DNA from 4 places in the Pseudomonas sp. DTU_2021_1001937_2_SI_NGA_ILE_001 genome. Region 4 is predicted to be linked to each of the others. Evidence: predicted binding sites of a transcription regulator. Region 4 holds the regulator's gene; each other region holds the start of a gene.
The links. The regulator FliA, encoded in region 4, starts transcription of late flagellar genes. The targets are predictions, from matches to a motif close to CTAAAGTTTNNNNNNNNNNNGCCGNTAA.
Positions count from the first base shown of each region.

Region 1: RRX38_RS01960 (methyl-accepting chemotaxis protein) is a predicted target of FliA. The motif match lies at 2,518-2,545, and genes of this name have one in related genera.
Region 2: RRX38_RS17725 (methyl-accepting chemotaxis protein) is a predicted target of FliA. The motif match lies at 2,525-2,552, and genes of this name have one in related genera.
Region 3: RRX38_RS17355 (methyl-accepting chemotaxis protein) is a predicted target of FliA. The motif match lies at 1,704-1,731, and genes of this name have one in related genera.

Region 1 is NZ_CP135971.1:459,195-463,405, forward strand. It holds gene RRX38_RS01950 (class I SAM-dependent methyltransferase) at 1-406, shown strand, start outside; gene RRX38_RS01955 (hypothetical protein) at 418-2,400, opposite strand; gene RRX38_RS01960 (methyl-accepting chemotaxis protein) at 2,673-4,211, shown strand, end outside.
Region 2 is NZ_CP135971.1:4,075,730-4,079,940, reverse strand. It holds gene cydC (thiol reductant ABC exporter subunit CydC) at 1-570, opposite strand, end outside; gene cydD (thiol reductant ABC exporter subunit CydD) at 567-2,276, opposite strand; gene RRX38_RS17725 (methyl-accepting chemotaxis protein) at 2,677-4,211, shown strand, end outside.
Region 3 is NZ_CP135971.1:3,998,987-4,003,197, reverse strand. It holds gene RRX38_RS17365 (Lrp/AsnC family transcriptional regulator) at 1-30, opposite strand, end outside; gene RRX38_RS17360 (amino acid permease) at 221-1,585, shown strand; gene RRX38_RS17355 (methyl-accepting chemotaxis protein) at 1,771-3,396, shown strand; gene RRX38_RS17350 (OFA family MFS transporter) at 3,483-4,211, opposite strand, start outside.
Region 4 is NZ_CP135971.1:1,945,127-1,949,337, forward strand. It holds gene RRX38_RS08100 (chemotaxis protein CheA) at 1-201, opposite strand, end outside; gene RRX38_RS08105 (protein phosphatase CheZ) at 237-1,022, opposite strand; gene RRX38_RS08110 (chemotaxis response regulator CheY) at 1,043-1,417, opposite strand; gene fliA (RNA polymerase sigma factor FliA) at 1,652-2,392, opposite strand; gene fleN (flagellar synthesis regulator FleN) at 2,389-3,225, opposite strand; gene flhF (flagellar biosynthesis protein FlhF) at 3,341-4,211, opposite strand, start outside.

The DNA of each region.
Region 1 (4,211 bases), 1.5 Mb from region 4:
GGGCGGCGAGACCATCCGCGACATCCTCGCCGCCGGCCGCCAGCGCCTGACTGGCCGCGAACGGCTGATCATGCAGCCCAACGGTGGCGAGCAGCCGCTGCGCCAGTGGCTGATGGACAACGGCTACCGCATCGTTGAAGAAGAAGTGCTGCGCGAGCACCGCTACGACTACGAGATCATCGTCGCCGAGGCCAGCGGCCCGGTCAGCTACAGCCCCCGCGAGCTGTACTTCGGCCCGCTGCAACTGCAGGCCCGGACCCCGGCGTTCATCACCAAGTGGCAGCGCGTGCTGCGCCAGCGCCAGCAGACCCTGCACAACTTCGCCCACGCCCGCCAGGCGGTGGCCGAGGCCAAGCGCGAGGAAATCAGCCGTGAGGCGCGTTGGATCAGTGAATTGCTGGCCTGACGCCCCGGCCGCTACAAGTACTCAGTGTGCCGTGCGATCAACAGTTGCCGGTCATGCGCGGCCATGAAGGGTGTCAGTAATTCGAACAGCCGCTCCCGCATGCTCGGGCTCAGCCCGCTTTCGTCATCGCCGAGCGCTTCGAGCATGGCCCTGAAGGTGTAGTCGATATTGACCTCGGGATCTTCGGCCAGGGTTCGCTGGCGCAGCGTTTCGACCGCCTGGCGCAATTCGGCGTGATGGGCGCAGGTGGGCTGCACGCCGAGGTTGCCGCACAGGTAGCCGAGGTAACCGCGTTCAGCTTGCAACAGTAGGGCAACGGCTTCGTAGAGTCCGGCTTTTTGTTGGGCGGTGAACCAGGCCCTGTTGCTGGATGCAGCGATGTGGAAGCTTTGCAGCGTCTGCAATAACTCGCGCAGCCCTATGCTGCGGAAATGAGCGTCTTCCAGCAAGGGCAGCCGGCACAGATCGATGTAAGACTCACTGCTGCCCCAGTAGCCGATGACCCTGGTCATTTTGCGCATCGCCGCCCAGGGCCGTAGCCAGTTGCGCCAGTATCCGGCGATCCGCTGCGCCTGCCAGCGGCCTACGGCGGGCAGTAGTTCGTTCACCAGCCATTGATAGCATTCTCGGCATGACCAGCCGCTACGGTCGGAGGGGCGATAACCGAGCTGGGGTGTTTCCCAGAGAATAGCGATTTGCCCCTCGTGACACAGTCCCGCTACCTGTGCGCCAAAAAATACGCCGTGGTCACGTGTAGGGCTGACTGGCATCAGGCAGTCAAAGGACCGGTGAAAGATATGCCAAAGTGTTTCACCGTTATCGATGTCATGGGCGTTGGCGAAATCCAGCACTTGTCGCCAGGTATCGAATCCGACCTTGCACAGCGCCACCCGCACGCCCAGCCATCTGACCAGCGGAAAGCCTTCGGCCTGCCACTGCCTGTCTACCTCGCGCAGGCTGTGCAGATAGGCCCGGGAGAACTCGTCGGCGGCACGGGCTACGGCCTGGGCACCTTCGGCGGGCATGAAGAATCGGCAGTTCTTCAGGTCGATGATGTGGTCGGCGCCCGGCAGGCTGGCCACGCCCTGGAAGAACGGCCGGGCCTGTGGCGACAGCGGTTCGCCGTCATTGCCCAGAAAGTGCTGCAGCAGCCAGCGGTGGTCGAGGCTGACCATCACCCCGGCGGTGTCGGGCATGCGCAGGGTCACCAGGGCCGAGCCGGGATAGTCCTGGGCCGTCGGCAACAGCCCGGAGATATCGATCCAGGGTTGGCGCAGGTGCCAGTGCCGGCCGTCGACGTAGCGGCGCGTCAGGGCTGCATCGTCCATTACCCCGCTGGCGAGGAACGCCTGGGCTGGGCCGGATACCGCTCGGCGAGGGTCGGCGTGGGCCTTGAGCAAGCGTTCATCGAGCGCGACTTTCTGCTGCCACTGGTTGCAATACAGCTCGATATCCACCCCGGAAAAGAACCGTGTCAGTACATCCGGTGCGTCCTTGAGGCGTTCGGTGAGGTGTTCGGCGGTCCACAGGTCCGCCTCGATGCCGCGGGCCGCCAGGGCTGCGCGGGCCTTGACCCAGGCCGTATCGAGGGCGCCGATACCCGACTGGGCGAGGATCAGGGTGAAGCGGCCGGCCACCTCCGCCCACTCGCCAGCGAGAAACCGCGTTACGGTCATGTTCAGGTCGCTGGGGCCGAAGCGGCCCCGGCACTTGCACTCGAACACCTGCAGACGCTCGGGTTGCCAGCGGTCGAAGGCGAACAGGTCGATACCCTGCTGTGACACCCGGCCCTTGTCGCCCAGGCGCTGGCAGCCCACCAGCGTGTGATCTTTCTGTAACAACCACCAGCACAACTGCTCGAAGGTGTCGCCGGCCATGCGCTCGAACTGCAAGGGGCGGAAACCGTTGGGTGGGGTGGCGTGCTGCGGGTCGACCCTGGCATGCGTGTGCAGGTGGTCGGGGTAATCCTGGGGATAGCCTGGCGCGTGGTGCATGGCGAGCGAGTCTTGAGCGGTCAACGCCCGAGGAAAACATGACCGGGCAGGCGGGAGCAAGTTGTCGCTTGCTGCCTGCGGGCGTCGCTGGCGTTTCTCGATGGGCTTCACGTACGGTTCAAGCTCAGCCGCTTGCAGCCGAAACAGTATGAATGGAAAAAATTACTGCCAGGGTCGGCAGTTCCTTGATCCCCTTCGGCTCTATTAAACGTCAACTTCATAGAACGTATGCCCGAGGTAGCTTTAACCACCTTTGAATGATTGAGCCTGCCATGATTAAGAACGCGTCTTTAAGTACCAAGTTATTGCTTATCCTGATTCTTCCCCTGCTGGGTTTTCTGGCTTTCGCAGGGATCTTCGTGGCGGACAAGCGCCAGACGCTGACGGAGATGAATCGCGCCGTCAACGCCACCAACGCAGCGCAGAAGTTGAGTGACGTGGTCACCACCATCCAGCGCGAACGCGGTGCCAGCGGCGTATTCCTGGGCAGTGGCGGCAAGACCATGCAGGACAAGCTGAAAAGCCTGCGCCAGGAAACGGACAAGGCGGTCAGCGCGATGCGTGCGCAATCCACCGAGGACCTGCCGTCACCGAACAGGATGCTGCAGGCCATGAATGACCTGACCGAACTGCGTCAGAAAGTGGACTCGCTGGCCATCAACAATACCGAGTCCGGCACTCGCTTCACCGACCTCATCAAGAACCTCATCGGCTTCTCCTACTCGCTGGAAACCAGCATCGAGGAGCCGAAGATCCTGCGCGCCTTGAGTTCGCTCAACCAGTTCGTCGACATGAAAGAGCGCGCGGGCCGCGAGCGCGTACTGCTGGGCCTGGCGTTCGCCCAGAACCGTTTCGATGCGCCGTTGCTGTCGCGTTTCAGCCGTAACATGGGCGAGTTCTCCGGCTACTTCGAAGCCTACCAGCGCTGGGCACCGGCGGAGTTCAAGACCAAGCTGGATGCGGTGCTGCAACAACCTGCCTCCTTGGAAGTGGCTCGCCTGCAGAAGCTCGGCTTCGATACACCGCTGGGCGAGCCGCTGAATATCAAGCCCGAAGACTGGTTCAATCTGGCAACCACGCGCATCGACATGATGGCCCAGGTCGAGGCCGAGCTGGGGCAGACCGTGATCGGTCTGGCCACCGTCGAGCGCGACCAGGCCCGAAACAGCCTCTACATGGCGGTCGCCACCGTGGTGCTGATATTGATTGCGGTGCTGTGGCTGGCCTCGGTGATCATTCGCAACATCAAGATTGCCGTGACCGACGTGAACCGCACGCTCATCTCGCTGGCCACCCGTGATCTGACCGCCAGAACCCAGTACACCGGCCAGGACGAGTTTGGCGAGATCTCGCGCAACCTCGACAACATGGTGCAGCAGATCAGTGAAGTGATCCGCGAGATCGAAAGTGCCACGGCACAGGTGGCCACGGCGGCCGAGCAGTCTTCTGCAGTGGCCTTGCAAACCAGCAACAACGTGGCGCAGCAGCGCCTGGGCACCGATCAGATGGTCACGGCCATCAGTGAAATGAGCGCCACGGTCAAGGACGTCGCGCGCAGCACCACCGACGCCGCCGAGATGTCGCAGCGCGTCAACGCCAGCACGGTGCAGGGCAAGACCGAAATCGAGAACACCATCAGCCTGATCCAGGGGCTGGAAGTGCAGGCGGAGCAGACAGCGCGGATCATCCATGAACTCAAGGGCGAAAGCGATTCGATCTCCTCGGTGCTGGATGTGATTCGCGGCGTGGCCGAGCAGACCAACCTGCTGGCGCTGAACGCCGCCATCGAAGCGGCGCGTGCGGGCGAACAA
Region 2 (4,211 bases), 2.1 Mb from region 4:
CCAGGTGCTGCGCAGCACCAGCAGCGTAGTCACCACCATCAGCGCCAGCACCACCAGGCCCAGGCGCAGGTCCACCGCCCCCAGGGCCACGCTCGCCGCCAGAACTGCGGCCAGCGCGGCACCCAGCGGGACCAGCACGCGCAGGTACAGCGAATCCAGGGCGTCGATGTCGCAGGTCAGGCGAAACAGCAGGCGCGCCGGGCGCAGGGCCAGTTGCCGGGCGGCGCGGGGTTGTGCCCAGCCGCGAAACAGCCGCACCCGCAACGCGGCCAGTACCGCCAGGGTCGCGTCGTGGGTGGCCAGGCGTTCGCCGTAGCGGGCAAAGGTGCGTCCCAGGGTGAACAGGCGAATGCCAGACGACGGCATGAACACGTCGAAGGCCAGCGCCGTGGCGGCACTCAGGCCGGCGATGGCGGTGGCGCTGATGAACCATCCCGACAAGCCCAGCAGCGCCATGCCGCACAGCACGGTCAGGGCCGCCAACATGGCACCGACCAGCAGCAGGGTGCGACGTTCGGCCCAGAACAGCGCCAGGATGGGACGCAGCGAGGCCAAGCGCTTGCCGCTCATGAGGCCACCTCCAGTCGAACCGGGGTGCTGGGCTGACACAGCCGTTGCAGCGGCAGCTGACGACCCACCGCTGCGGCCAGCGCTGGATCATGGGTGGCGACGATCAAGGTGCGCTCACGCGCCAGCTCCAGCAGTGCCGCGGTGACCTCGGCACGGGTCTGGCGGTCCAGGTGCGCCGTGGGTTCATCGGCGAGGATCAGGCGAATAGACGGGTCGGCCGCAATCCGCGCCAGGGCCAGGCGCAGCCCTTCACCGCCGGACAGCCCGAGGCCGCCCTCTCCGAGCATCCGCCCGGCACGCGCCTGTTCAACCTCTTGCAGGCAGGCGCTGGCGAGCGCCTTGTCGACTTCCTGGGCGCCCACCGTCGGGCGGCCCAGGCTGATGTTGTGCCGCACGGTGCCAGCGAAGATATGCGGCTTCTGGCCGATCCAGCCGATTTGCCCCGGTGCCACGCCCAGTGTCAGGCGCCCGGCCTGGAGCGGCAGCAACCCGGCGATGGCGGCCAGCAGCGTGGATTTCCCGCTGCCGCTGGGCCCGGTGATCGCCAGGTGTTCGCCCTGGGCGACCTGCAGCGATACACCTTCGAAAGCCGCCCGTGCCGCGCCGGCATGCGCCACGCTCAGTGCCTCGACGCTCACCGCCAGGCCAGGCGTCGCACAGGGCGCCGCAGTCGGCGGCAAGGCCGCGCCCTGCTCGCTCAACTCGGCCAGCGCCTGCAGGGCACTGACGCCGGCGGCGCGGTCATGCCAGACCGCCGACAGGTCGCGCAGCGGCTCGAAGAACGCCGGCGCCAGCAGCAGCACGAACAGTCCCTGGCCCAGGCTCAAGGTCTGGCCCCAGGCGCCGAACGGCAGGTAGCCCAGCAGGTGGAAGCCGATGTACACCGCCACCAGCGCCACACCCAGGGCAGAGAACAGCTCCAGCACCGCCGACGACAGGAAGGCGATGCGCAACACCCGCAGGGTGCGCTGGCGCAGCGACAAGGCCGAAGCCTCGACCCGCGCGGCGGTCAGCTCGACGGCGCGCAGGGCACGCAAGGTGGTCAGGCCGCGCAGGCGGTCGAGCAGGAAGGCATTCATGCCGCCCATCTCCACCAGTTGCGCTTCGCTGGCGGCCTTGGCACGCCAGCCCACCAGGGCCATGAACAGCGGAATCAACGGCGCGGCCAGCAACAAGACGGCGGCGGCCAGCCAGGAATGCCAGGCCACCGCCAGGAGAATGAACACAGGCAGGGTCATGACCCGCTGCTGCACGGGCAGGTAGCGCACCAGGTAAGGCAGCACGGCTTCGGCCTGCTCGGCCAGCACACTGGCCGCCTGGCCCGAAGCGGCGCGGCGGGTATCCAGCGGCGAACGCTGCGCCAGTGTCGCCACGGCGTGTTCACGCAAGAGGCTGAGATGAGCGCGTGCAGTGCGGTACAGCAAGCGGTTACCCCGGCTCTCGGCCAGGCTGCGCACTGTCCCGAGCACCAGCAGCGCCAGCGCGGCAGGCCACACCCGCGCCATGCCCTGCCCGTCGAGCAGCCCCTGCACGGCCCAGGCGATGGCGGCGGCCTGCAACAGCCACAGCATGCCGCCCAGGGTCTGCAACAAAGCGCCACGGCGGTTGGGCCGGTAGACCGACGCCTGTACGCACCAGACGCGGGCATCCTCCGAAGCGCTGCTCGGTCGTGGTGCACAAGGTTCGCAAGGGGAGACAGTGTTCACGGCACGCCACTGATTCGCTGGAGAGGTCGCCCGGGCCAGGCCTTTGGCGCGGCGGAGCAGCCTGTAACGACGCCGTCGTTCCTCGACGGGCATGGGCCTTGATGGCTAGGAGCCATGCTAAAGCAGGGGTGACCGCCATTAACTGACGCAGATCAATGGCGGCATGCCATCAGTCGCTAGAGTTCTGTTCACTGGCAAGCGGGTACGAGACATGCATCAGCCTGCAGGCCGGCTACGAGCGCGTTGCGCCACAGGTGCCGGGCAGGCTGCCTGTAGCCTGGCCCAGCACTTCTGGAAGCCAATGGAAAGACAACCTTCGCCGGCCCCCAACAATAAGTTTGCCCCCCGTTTCGCTACCGCCGACCGATCCGGCGGCCGCCCCATTGAGGCTTGAAGGACTATGCTCAAGAACGCTCCGCTGCGCCTGAAGCTGCTGCTGATACTCATCCTGCCGACCCTCGGCTTCCTGTGGCTGGCCACCGGCAGCGTCATCGACAACACCAGGATCCTGCGCGACATGGACGCCACGGTGGACGCCAGTGCCTCGGCGCAGAAGCTCAGCCAGCTGATCACCACCCTGCAGCGCGAACGCGGCGCCAGCGGTGTGTTCCTCGGCAGCAAGGGCACCTCGATGCGTGACCAACTGGCACGCATGCGCCAGGGCACCGACCAGGCACTGACGTCGGCCAAGGCGCTCAGCACCCGCGGCAGCGAACTGGAACAGACCCTGAGCGTGCTGGATGGCCTGACCACGCTGCGCAATCAGATCGACGCGCTGGGCGTAACCAGTACCGACTCCGGTGCGCGCTACACCGAAATCATCCAGAGGCTGGTCGGCTACACCCATTCCCTGGAAGCGCGCATCAATGACCCGCAGATCATCCACGCCCTCAGTGCCCTCAACCAGTTCATCGAAATGAAGGAGCGCGCTGGCCGCGAGCGTGTGGTGCTGGGCCTGGCCTTCAGCCAGGGCAGCTTCGATGCCCCCCTGCTGTCGCGCTTCAGCCGTAACCTGGGCGAGTTCACCGCCTATGCGGAAAACTTCCGCCGCAAGGCGCCCGCCGAGTTGCTGGCGCAACTCGATGAGCGCATGAAAGACGCCAGCGCCCAGGAGGTCAGCCGCCTGCAACGTCTGGCCTTCGAACTGCCGCTGGGCACGGCGCTGGGCATCAAGCCCGAAGCCTGGTTCGAAACCGCGACCCGGCGCATCGACCTGATGGGCGAGGTGGAAAACAACCTGGGGCTGGAAGTCCGCGCCCTGGCCCAGGACGCCCGCGACCATGCCAGCCTGGAACTGTGGCTGACCGTCGCCGCTGCACTGGCAGCCCTGGTGGCGGTCGGTGTGCTGTCGTACCTGATCATCCGCAACATCGACCTGGCGGTGCGTGACGTGACCAGCACCCTGCAAAGCCTGTCGCAGCGTGACCTGACCGCGCGTTCAAGCTACCGCAGCCGTGACGAGTTCGGGCGGATCGCCACTGACCTCAACGACATGGCGGCGCAAATCACCCACATCGTTCAAGAAATCAGCAACGCCACGGCACAGGTGGCCACCGCCGCCGAAGAGTCCTCGGCCGTCACCGTGGAGACCAGCCGTAGTGTCGAGCAACAGCGCCAGAGCACCGAACTGGTGGCCACTGCCATCACCGAGATGAGCACCACCGTGCGCGACGTGGCGCGCAGCACCAACGACGCGGCGCAGATGTCGCAGCAGATCAGCCGCCACACCACCCAGGGCCGCAGCGAGGTGGAGCACACCATCGGGCTGATTCGCGAACTGTCGAACCAGGCCGAAGAAACCGCCAGGATCATCGGCGAGCTGAAACAGGAGAGCGACGCGATTTCCTCGGTACTCGACGTGATCCGCAGCATCGCCGAGCAGACCAACCTGCTGGCCCTCAACGCGGCCATCGAAGCGGCCCGGGCCGGCGAGGC
Region 3 (4,211 bases), 2.1 Mb from region 4:
ATCAAAGTCGTCGATTTCATTCATTTTCATTGTGGTAATCGCTCGCGCTCGAAAATCTGTCCAGGCTGCGCAGCCTATCAGCTTAAATGGCCTATCCGCGAACCGGCTCAGCGTGCAGAATCACGCCCCTGCAAAATGGCACCTGCCTTGCACCCGCAGCACTACAAGAGGTCGGCCATGCGTTCGAGTCGGCCCGTCATTCACACTCATGGGGATTCCAATGACCCAAGCAAGTTCGCCTGAGCCGCTGCAGCGCGGCCTGAAGAACAGGCACATCCAGCTGATCGCCCTCGGCGGCGCCATCGGTACCGGGCTGTTTCTGGGCGTCGCCCACACCGTCGGCATGGCCGGCCCCTCGGTCATCCTGGGCTACGCCATCGCCGGCCTGATCGCCTTCTTCATCATGCGCCAGCTGGGCGAGATGGCTGTCGAAGAACCGGTGGCCGGCACCTTCAGCCACTTCGCCAACCGCTACTGGGGGCCGCTGGCCGGCTTCATGTCCGGCTGGAACTACTGGGTGCTGTATGTGCTGGTGGGCATGGCCGAACTGACTGCCGTCGGCGTGTACGTGCAGTACTGGTGGCCCGAGGTGCCGACCTGGGTGTCGGCGGCGGTGTTCTTCGTGATCATCAACCTGCTCAACCTCAGCAATGTGAAGATCTACGGCGAAACCGAATTCTGGTTCTCGCTGATCAAGGTCGTGGCGATCCTCAGCATGATCGTGTTCGGCGCGGTGCTGCTGGTCAGCGGCAACGGCGGCCCGCAGGCCACGGTAGCCAACCTGTGGCAGAACGGCGGTTTCTTCCCCAAAGGCGTCAGCGGGCTGATGATGGCCATGGCGTTCATCATGTTCTCCTTCGGCGGCCTGGAACTGATCGGCATCACCGCCGCCGAGGCCCAGGACCCCAAGCGCAGCATCCCCAAGGCCACCAACCAGGTGATCTACCGCATCCTGATCTTCTACGTGGGCGCCCTGGCCGTGCTGCTGAGCCTCTACCCGTGGGACAAGGTGGTGACCAGCGGCAGCCCCTTCGTGCTGATCTTCCATGACCTGGACAGCGACCTGGTCGCCACCCTGCTCAACATCGTGGTCCTCACGGCGGCGCTGTCGGTGTACAACAGCTGCGTATACAGCAACAGCCGGATGATGTTCGGCCTGGCCGCCCAGGGCAATGCGCCCAAGGCCATGCTCAAGGTCAACGCGCGTGGCGTGCCGGTGCTGTCGCTGCTGGTCTCGGCCATCGCCACCGGCCTGTGCGTGCTGGTCAACTACGTGATGCCCGCCGAAGCCCTGACGCTGCTGATGGCCCTGGTGGTCGCCTCGCTGGTGATCAACTGGGTGCTGATCACCATCACCCACCTGCAGTTCCGTCGCGCCAAGCGCCTGGCCGGACAGGTGACGAGCTTCCAGAGCTGGGGTTACCCGCTGACCAACTACCTGTGCCTGGCCTTCCTGCTCGGTATCCTGGTGGTGATGTACCGCACGCCGGGCATCAGCCTGTCGGTGATCATGATCCCGTTCTGGCTTGGCCTGCTGGCCCTGGCCTACCGGGTCAAACGACGCAAGGCGCAAAAGGTCCGCTGAAGGGGCCGCTGCCTCTCCAGTACGGTGGCGACGCGGCTGCGCGCCACCGTGCAGCCTGACCGGCATCAATGCGAATCAATTTCCTGCCAGGCAAAGACGCAGAAGGCGACACACGGTCTTCAGCTCTCTCTGCCACACGCCGATAGCCAAGTCATCATCTCTTACCTGACGACAGGACCATCATGGTGACTCTGAGACGGCTCAATATTGCCCCAAGGGCAGCACTCATCTTTTCATTCATCATCGTGGTCGTGGCGCTCATGGGCGCCGTAGCGGTCATGCAGATGAGCAAGCTCCGAGAGTCGGAGCAGGATGTCGAGAACAACTGGATGGCCAGCGTGCGCCAGACCGGCATGATTGCCAACGGCACCTTGCGCCTGCGCCTGGAATCCCTGCGCGGCACCACCGCGACAGACCCGCAACTGCGCCAGCAGACCGTGGACTCATTCGCCGGCTACCGCCAGGTGTTCAATAAATCCGTCAAGGATTACGAGCTCTTGATCGCCAGCGACGAAGAGCGCCGCCTGTACCAGGAAGTGGCGGCCAGCGCCCAGGCCTACGATCGCCTGCTCGAGCAGTTCGAACCCCTGCTGCGCAGTGGCGATAACACGGCGGCGCAAAACCTCATCAACACCAGCATCCGCCCGGTCACCAACAAACTGCAAGACCAGGTCACCAAGCTGCAGAGCTTCAACGACCAGGGCGCCAAGGCTGCCGGCGAGCACGCCGGACAGCTCTATCACAACGGCCTGACCATGGTGATCACGCTGATCGCCGTCGCCCTGATCGGCACGGTGGTTCTGGCCTGGCTGCTGGTCGGCAGCATCACGGCACCGATGAGCGACGCATTGCAGATCGCCCAGCGCATTGCCGGGCGCGACCTGTCGGAGAAGATTGAGGTACAAGGCCAGGACGAAGCCGCGCGCATGCTGGCTGCCTTGGTGCAGATGCAGGACAACCTGCGGGAAACCCTGGGGCACATCGCCGACAGCTCCACCCAGCTGGCTTCGGCCTCCGAAGAAATGACCGCGGTCACCGACGAATCCAGCCGCACCCTGGTGCGCCAGAACGATGAGGTCAATCAGGCGGCCACCGCCGTGACGGAAATGAGTGCCGCGGTGGACGAGGTGGCACGCAACGCTTCCGAAGCCGCCGACGCCTCGCGCCGCACCCAAGGCCTGGCCGGCACTGGCATGCAGAACGTGACCCGCACCCTGTCGGCGATCCGTGACCTGACTGGCAATGTGCAGTCCACCACCGAACAGGTGCAGAACCTCTCGGCCCGCGCCCAGGACATCAGCAAGGTGGTCGAGGTCATCCGCTCGATTGCCGAGCAGACCAACCTGCTGGCCCTCAACGCCGCCATCGAAGCCGCTCGTGCAGGTGAGCAGGGTCGCGGCTTTGCCGTGGTCGCCGACGAAGTTCGTGCCCTGGCGCACCGCACCCAGCAGTCGACCCAGGAAATCGAGCAGATGATCGGCGGCATCCAGACCGATTCGGTACAGGCCGTCCAGGCCATGGAGCACAGCCAGCGCATGGCCAGCAGCTCTACCGAGGTCGCCCAGCAGGCCAACGAATCCCTGGAGCAGATCGCCGAAGCGATTGCGGTGATCAACGAGCGCAACGTGCTGATCGCCACCGCCGCCGAAGAACAAGCCCAGGTGGCGCGGGAAATCGACCAGAACATCATCAGCATCCGCGATCTCTCGACCCAGACGGCGGCAGGCGCCAACCAGACCGCCACGGCCTGCTCCGAAGTGTCCCGGATGGCAGTTGGCCTGAATCAGGTGGTGAGTCGTTTCGTGCTCTGAAGCACCACCGCAACTGAATGGCCGCAATGAAAAAAGCCCCTCGCAACCCGGTTGCGAGGGGCTTTTTTTACAGGCTCAGCAGCAGATTACTGGAACAGCACCGCAGTCTTCTGCAGGGTGATCCACACACCCCAGGCCAGCGGGATACCCACGGCCAGCCAGGCGGCGATCACCAACGGCGTGGTGCCAGCGGCAGCCTTCCACTCCAGCACGGTGGCGCCTTCGGCGCTCTTGTCGTGGCCGATGGCGCGCTCGGCAGCCAGTTCCGCGTCGGTCATGAAGTACTTGTCGGCCACAGGGCGGATCATCATGTTGCAGATGAAGCCCAGCACCAGCAGACCGGCAAGGATGTACAGGGTGATGTCGTAGGCATCGGCACGCGCCACGCCGTGGCTGAGCTGATACTCACGCAGGTAGTTCACCAGTACCGGACCGAGCACACCGGCGGCGGCCCAGGCGGTCAGCAGGCGACCGTGGATGGCACCGACCATCTGGGTACCGAACAGGTCGGCCAGGTAGGCTGGCACAGTGGCGAAACCACCGCCATACATCGACAGCACCACACAGAAGGCCGCTACGAACAGCGCGACACTGCCCAGGTGGCCCAGGGTCGGAACCGAGGCGTAGAGCACGAAGCCCAAGGCGAAGAAGATGAAGTAGGTCGCCTTGCGGCCCAGGTAGTCCGAGCACGAGGCCCAGAAGAAGCGACCACCGATGTTGAACAGGCTGAGCAGGCCGGTGAAACCTGCCGCAATGGCGGCGATAGCCTTGAGCTGGTCAGGGTTCAGTTCACTGAAGGTCAGCCCGTTGCCCAG
Region 4 (4,211 bases):
ACAGCATTCCACCAGCTCATGCAGCTGGAGGAAGCCGGCGCCCCCTTTTACAGTGTGAAAACCGCGAAAAATTGCATTGAGCAAATCCGCATCGTCCGGTCGACTTTCCAGCTCGACCAACTGCTCGGACAGTTGCTCTAGAATCTCGCCGGCCTCTACCAGAAAATCCTGAAGGATCTCTTCATCGGCGCCGAAGCTCATGGGGGGTGCTCCCTAAAATTGACCGTCAATTGACCTTAGAAGCCAAGACTCGATAGCAAGTCGTCCACGTCATCCTGCCCGGAAACGACATCTTCACGTTTATCGGCATGAATCTGCGGACCTTCACCCTGAGCGGTATGTTTTTTCGGATCTTTTTCTGCCTGCATGGCTTCGTGATCGTGCTCGATGCCAGCGAAACGATCGACATGGCTGGCCATCAGCACCAGCTTCAGCAGATTGCTTTCAACTTCAGTGACCAGTTGCGTGACCCGCTTGATCACCTGGCCGGTCAGGTCCTGGTAGTCCTGGGCCAGCAGAATGTCATTGAGGTTGCCCGCGACCGCATGGCTGTCCTGCTCGGCTCGAGTCAGGAACACATCGACGCGACGCGCCAGGTCCCGGAACTCTTCGGCACCGATCTCGCGGCGCATGAAGCGACCCCAGTCGGCGCGCAGCACCTTGGCTTCATCGCTGAGGCCATTCATCATCGGCGCGCTCTGCTCCACCAGGTCCATGGTGCGGTTGGCAGCCCCTTCGGTCAGCCTCACAACATACGACAGACGCTCGGTGGCATCCGTGATCTGGGACACTTCTTCGGCTTGCGGCATGTGCGGATCGATGTGGAAATTGACGATCGCGCTGTGCAGCTCGCGCGTCAATTTGCCGACTTCCTGGTACAAGCCACGGTCGCGAGTCTGGTTGAGTTCATGGATCAGTTGCACGGCATCGCCGAACCGGCCCTTTTCGAGGCTGGCGACGAGTTCTTGCGCATGTCTTTTCAGGGTCGACTCGAAGTCACCCAGTGAATCTTTGTTATCCATAGCACCCTCGCGGCATGCAATCAGCTATTGACGCGCTCGAAGATCTTTTCGATCTTTTCTTGCAGGACTTGCGCCGTGAAGGGCTTGACCACATAACCGTTCACACCGGCCTGGGCGGCCTCGATGATCTGCTCACGCTTGGCCTCGGCAGTCACCATCAGCACAGGGATGTTCTTCAGGCGCTCGTCCTGACGGACATTGCGCAGCAGCTCGATCCCGGTCATGCCCGGCATGTTCCAGTCGGTCACCAGAAAATCGAACGCACCACTCTGCAACATAGGCAGCGCGGTCAGGCCGTCATCGGCTTCCGACGTGTTGGTGAACCCCAAGTCACGCAACAGGTTTTTTATGATCCGCCGCATCGTTGAAAAGTCATCAACGATGAGGATTTTCATGTTCTTGTCCAATTCGACCTCCAAGCAGTCTTTAACGGGCCCGCTCCCCGGACCCGCTGTTCACTCAATACGAATACAGCCCATCTTCGACCACACCCCTGACAGCCAAGTATCAGGACACGCACAAGACGCCCGCAGCCCCCCTCACGGAGTCGACTGACAGGCTCCTGCCTTGTCTGGATGCTTGCCTAACCTGATGCAGCCGGTCTGAAACCAGAGAAAACCGCGAGCGCCTCAACGCGCGCGCCATTCCCCCAGACGCCCCCGCAGACGCGCTGCACACTGGCTGTGCAACTGGCTGACTCGCGATTCACTGACCCCCAGGACCTCCCCGATCTCTTTGAGGTTCAGTTCCTCGTCATAGTACAACGCCAGCACCAATCGCTCACGCTCCGGAAGATTGGCAATGGCATCGGCCAAGGCATTCTGGAAGCGTTCATCCTCGAGATCTCGGGAGGGCTCCAGCGAACCGCTGGCGCCATCCTCATGCAGCCCGTCATGTTCGCCATCCTGCAGCAGGTCGTCGAAACTGAACAGCCGGCTACCCAAGGTGTCGTTCAAGATAGCGTAATAATCATCAAGACTTAACTGGAGTTCGGCAGCAACTTCATGATCTTTAGCGTCGCGACCCGTTCTTGCCTCAATTGCACGTATTGCATCACTGACCATACGTGTATTGCGGTGCACGGAACGCGGTGCCCAGTCGCCTTTGCGCACCTCGTCGAGCATCGCGCCACGGATGCGGATGCCGGCGTAGGTCTCGAAACTGGCCCCTTTGCTGGAGTCGTATTTGGTCGAGACTTCCAGCAGGCCGATCATGCCGGCCTGGATCAGGTCCTCGACCTGCACACTGGCAGGCAGACGCGCCAGCAGGTGATAGGCGATGCGCTTGACCAAGGGTGCGTAACGCTCGATCAGTTCGTACTGTGAGTTGCGTGACGCCTTGCTGTACATCTGATAGCCGCTTGCTGTCATTGGACCGGTCCTGCTGCGCTGGTCTGGTGAACAAGTCGCTCGACGAAGAACTCGAGATGCCCGCGCGGGTTGGCAGGCAGTGGCCAGGTGTCGACCTTCTGGGCGATGGCCTTGAAAGCCAGCGCACACTTGGAGCGCGGGAAGGCCTCGTAGACCGCACGCTGCTTCTGTACCGCCTTGCGCACGCATTCGTCATAGGGCACGGCACCGACGTACTGCAGGGCCACGTCGAGGAAGCGGTCAGTGACCTTGGTCAGCTTGGCAAACAGGTTGCGCCCTTCCTGCGGTGTCTGCGCCATGTTGGCCAGGACCCGGAAACGGTTCATGCCGTAGTCACGATTGAGCAGTTTGATCAGCGCGTAGGCGTCGGTGATCGAGGTAGGCTCGTCGCAGACCACCAGCAGCACCTCCTGGGCGGCGCGCACGAAGCTCACCACCGAGTCGCCGATGCCCGCGGCGGTATCGATGACCAGCACGTCGAGGTTGTCGCCGATTTCGCTGAATGCCTGGATCAGCCCGGCATGCTGGGCCGGGGCCAGGTGCACCATGCTCTGCGTGCCCGAGGCGGCCGGCACGATGCGCACCCCACCCGGGCCCTGCAAGAGCACATCGCGCAGCTCACAGCGGCCTTCGATCACATCGGCCAGCGTGCGTTTGGGCGTCAGGCCCAGCAGGACATCGACGTTGGCCAGGCCAAGGTCGGCATCGAGCAGCATGACACGGCGCCCAAGCTCGGCCAGCGCCAGTGAGAGGTTCACCGAAACGTTGGTCTTGCCCACGCCACCTTTGCCGCCGGTCACGGCGATAACCTGTACAGGATGCATGCTGCCCATGTTATTTCTTTACCTTGTCATGCTTGGACCGAAACCACATTACGGGCTGCACGTTCCGTGTCGAACAATGCCTGGCAGACCAGCGATGCAGACGCTTTTCTTTATTTTCCATCGTTTACCCCACTCGCTTGCCGGGGGTGTGATAGAGGTCGGCGAACATGTCCGCCATCGCCTCCTCACTGGGTTCATCCTGCAGCTGCACGCTGACCGCACGGCTCACCAGCTGGTGACGCCGCGGCAGATGCAGGTCGTCAGGAATCCTCGGCCCATCGGTCAGATAGGCCACTGGCAATTCGTGAGCGATTGCCAGGCTCAACACTTCGCCAAGGCTGGCGGTCTCGTCCAGCTTGGTCAGGATGCAACCGGCCAGGCCACAGCGTTTGTAGCTGTGGTAGGCCGCGGTGAGCACCTGCTTCTGGCTGGTGGTGGCCAGCACCAGGTAATTGCGAGCGCGGATGCCACGCCCGGCCAGGCTCTCCAGTTGCATGCGCAGGGCCGGATCGCTGGCCTGCAGGCCGGCGGTATCGATCAGCACCACGCGCTTGCGAATCAGTGGCTCCAGAGCCTGGGCCAATGACTGTCCAGGATCGACATGGGTGACCGGCACATTGAGGATTCGCCCGAGGGTCTTGAGCTGCTCCTGGGCACCGATACGGAAGCTGTCCATGCTCACCAGCGCGACGTTCTGCGCGCCGTACTTGAGCACGTAGCGGGCCGCCAGCTTGGCCAGGGTGGTGGTCTTGCCCATGCCGGCCGGGCCGACCATGGCGATCACGCCGCCCTCTTCCAGAGGCTCGATCTCCGGCACGCTGATCATCCGCGCCAGGTGGGCAAGCAGCATGCGCCAGGCATGCTTGGGATCGTCGATTTCCGCCACCATGTCCAGCAGGTCGCGCGACAGCGGGCCGGACAGCCCGACACGCTGCAGCCTGCGCCACAGGTTGGCCTGTTGCGGACGGCTGCCTTGCAGCTGGGTCCAGGCCAGC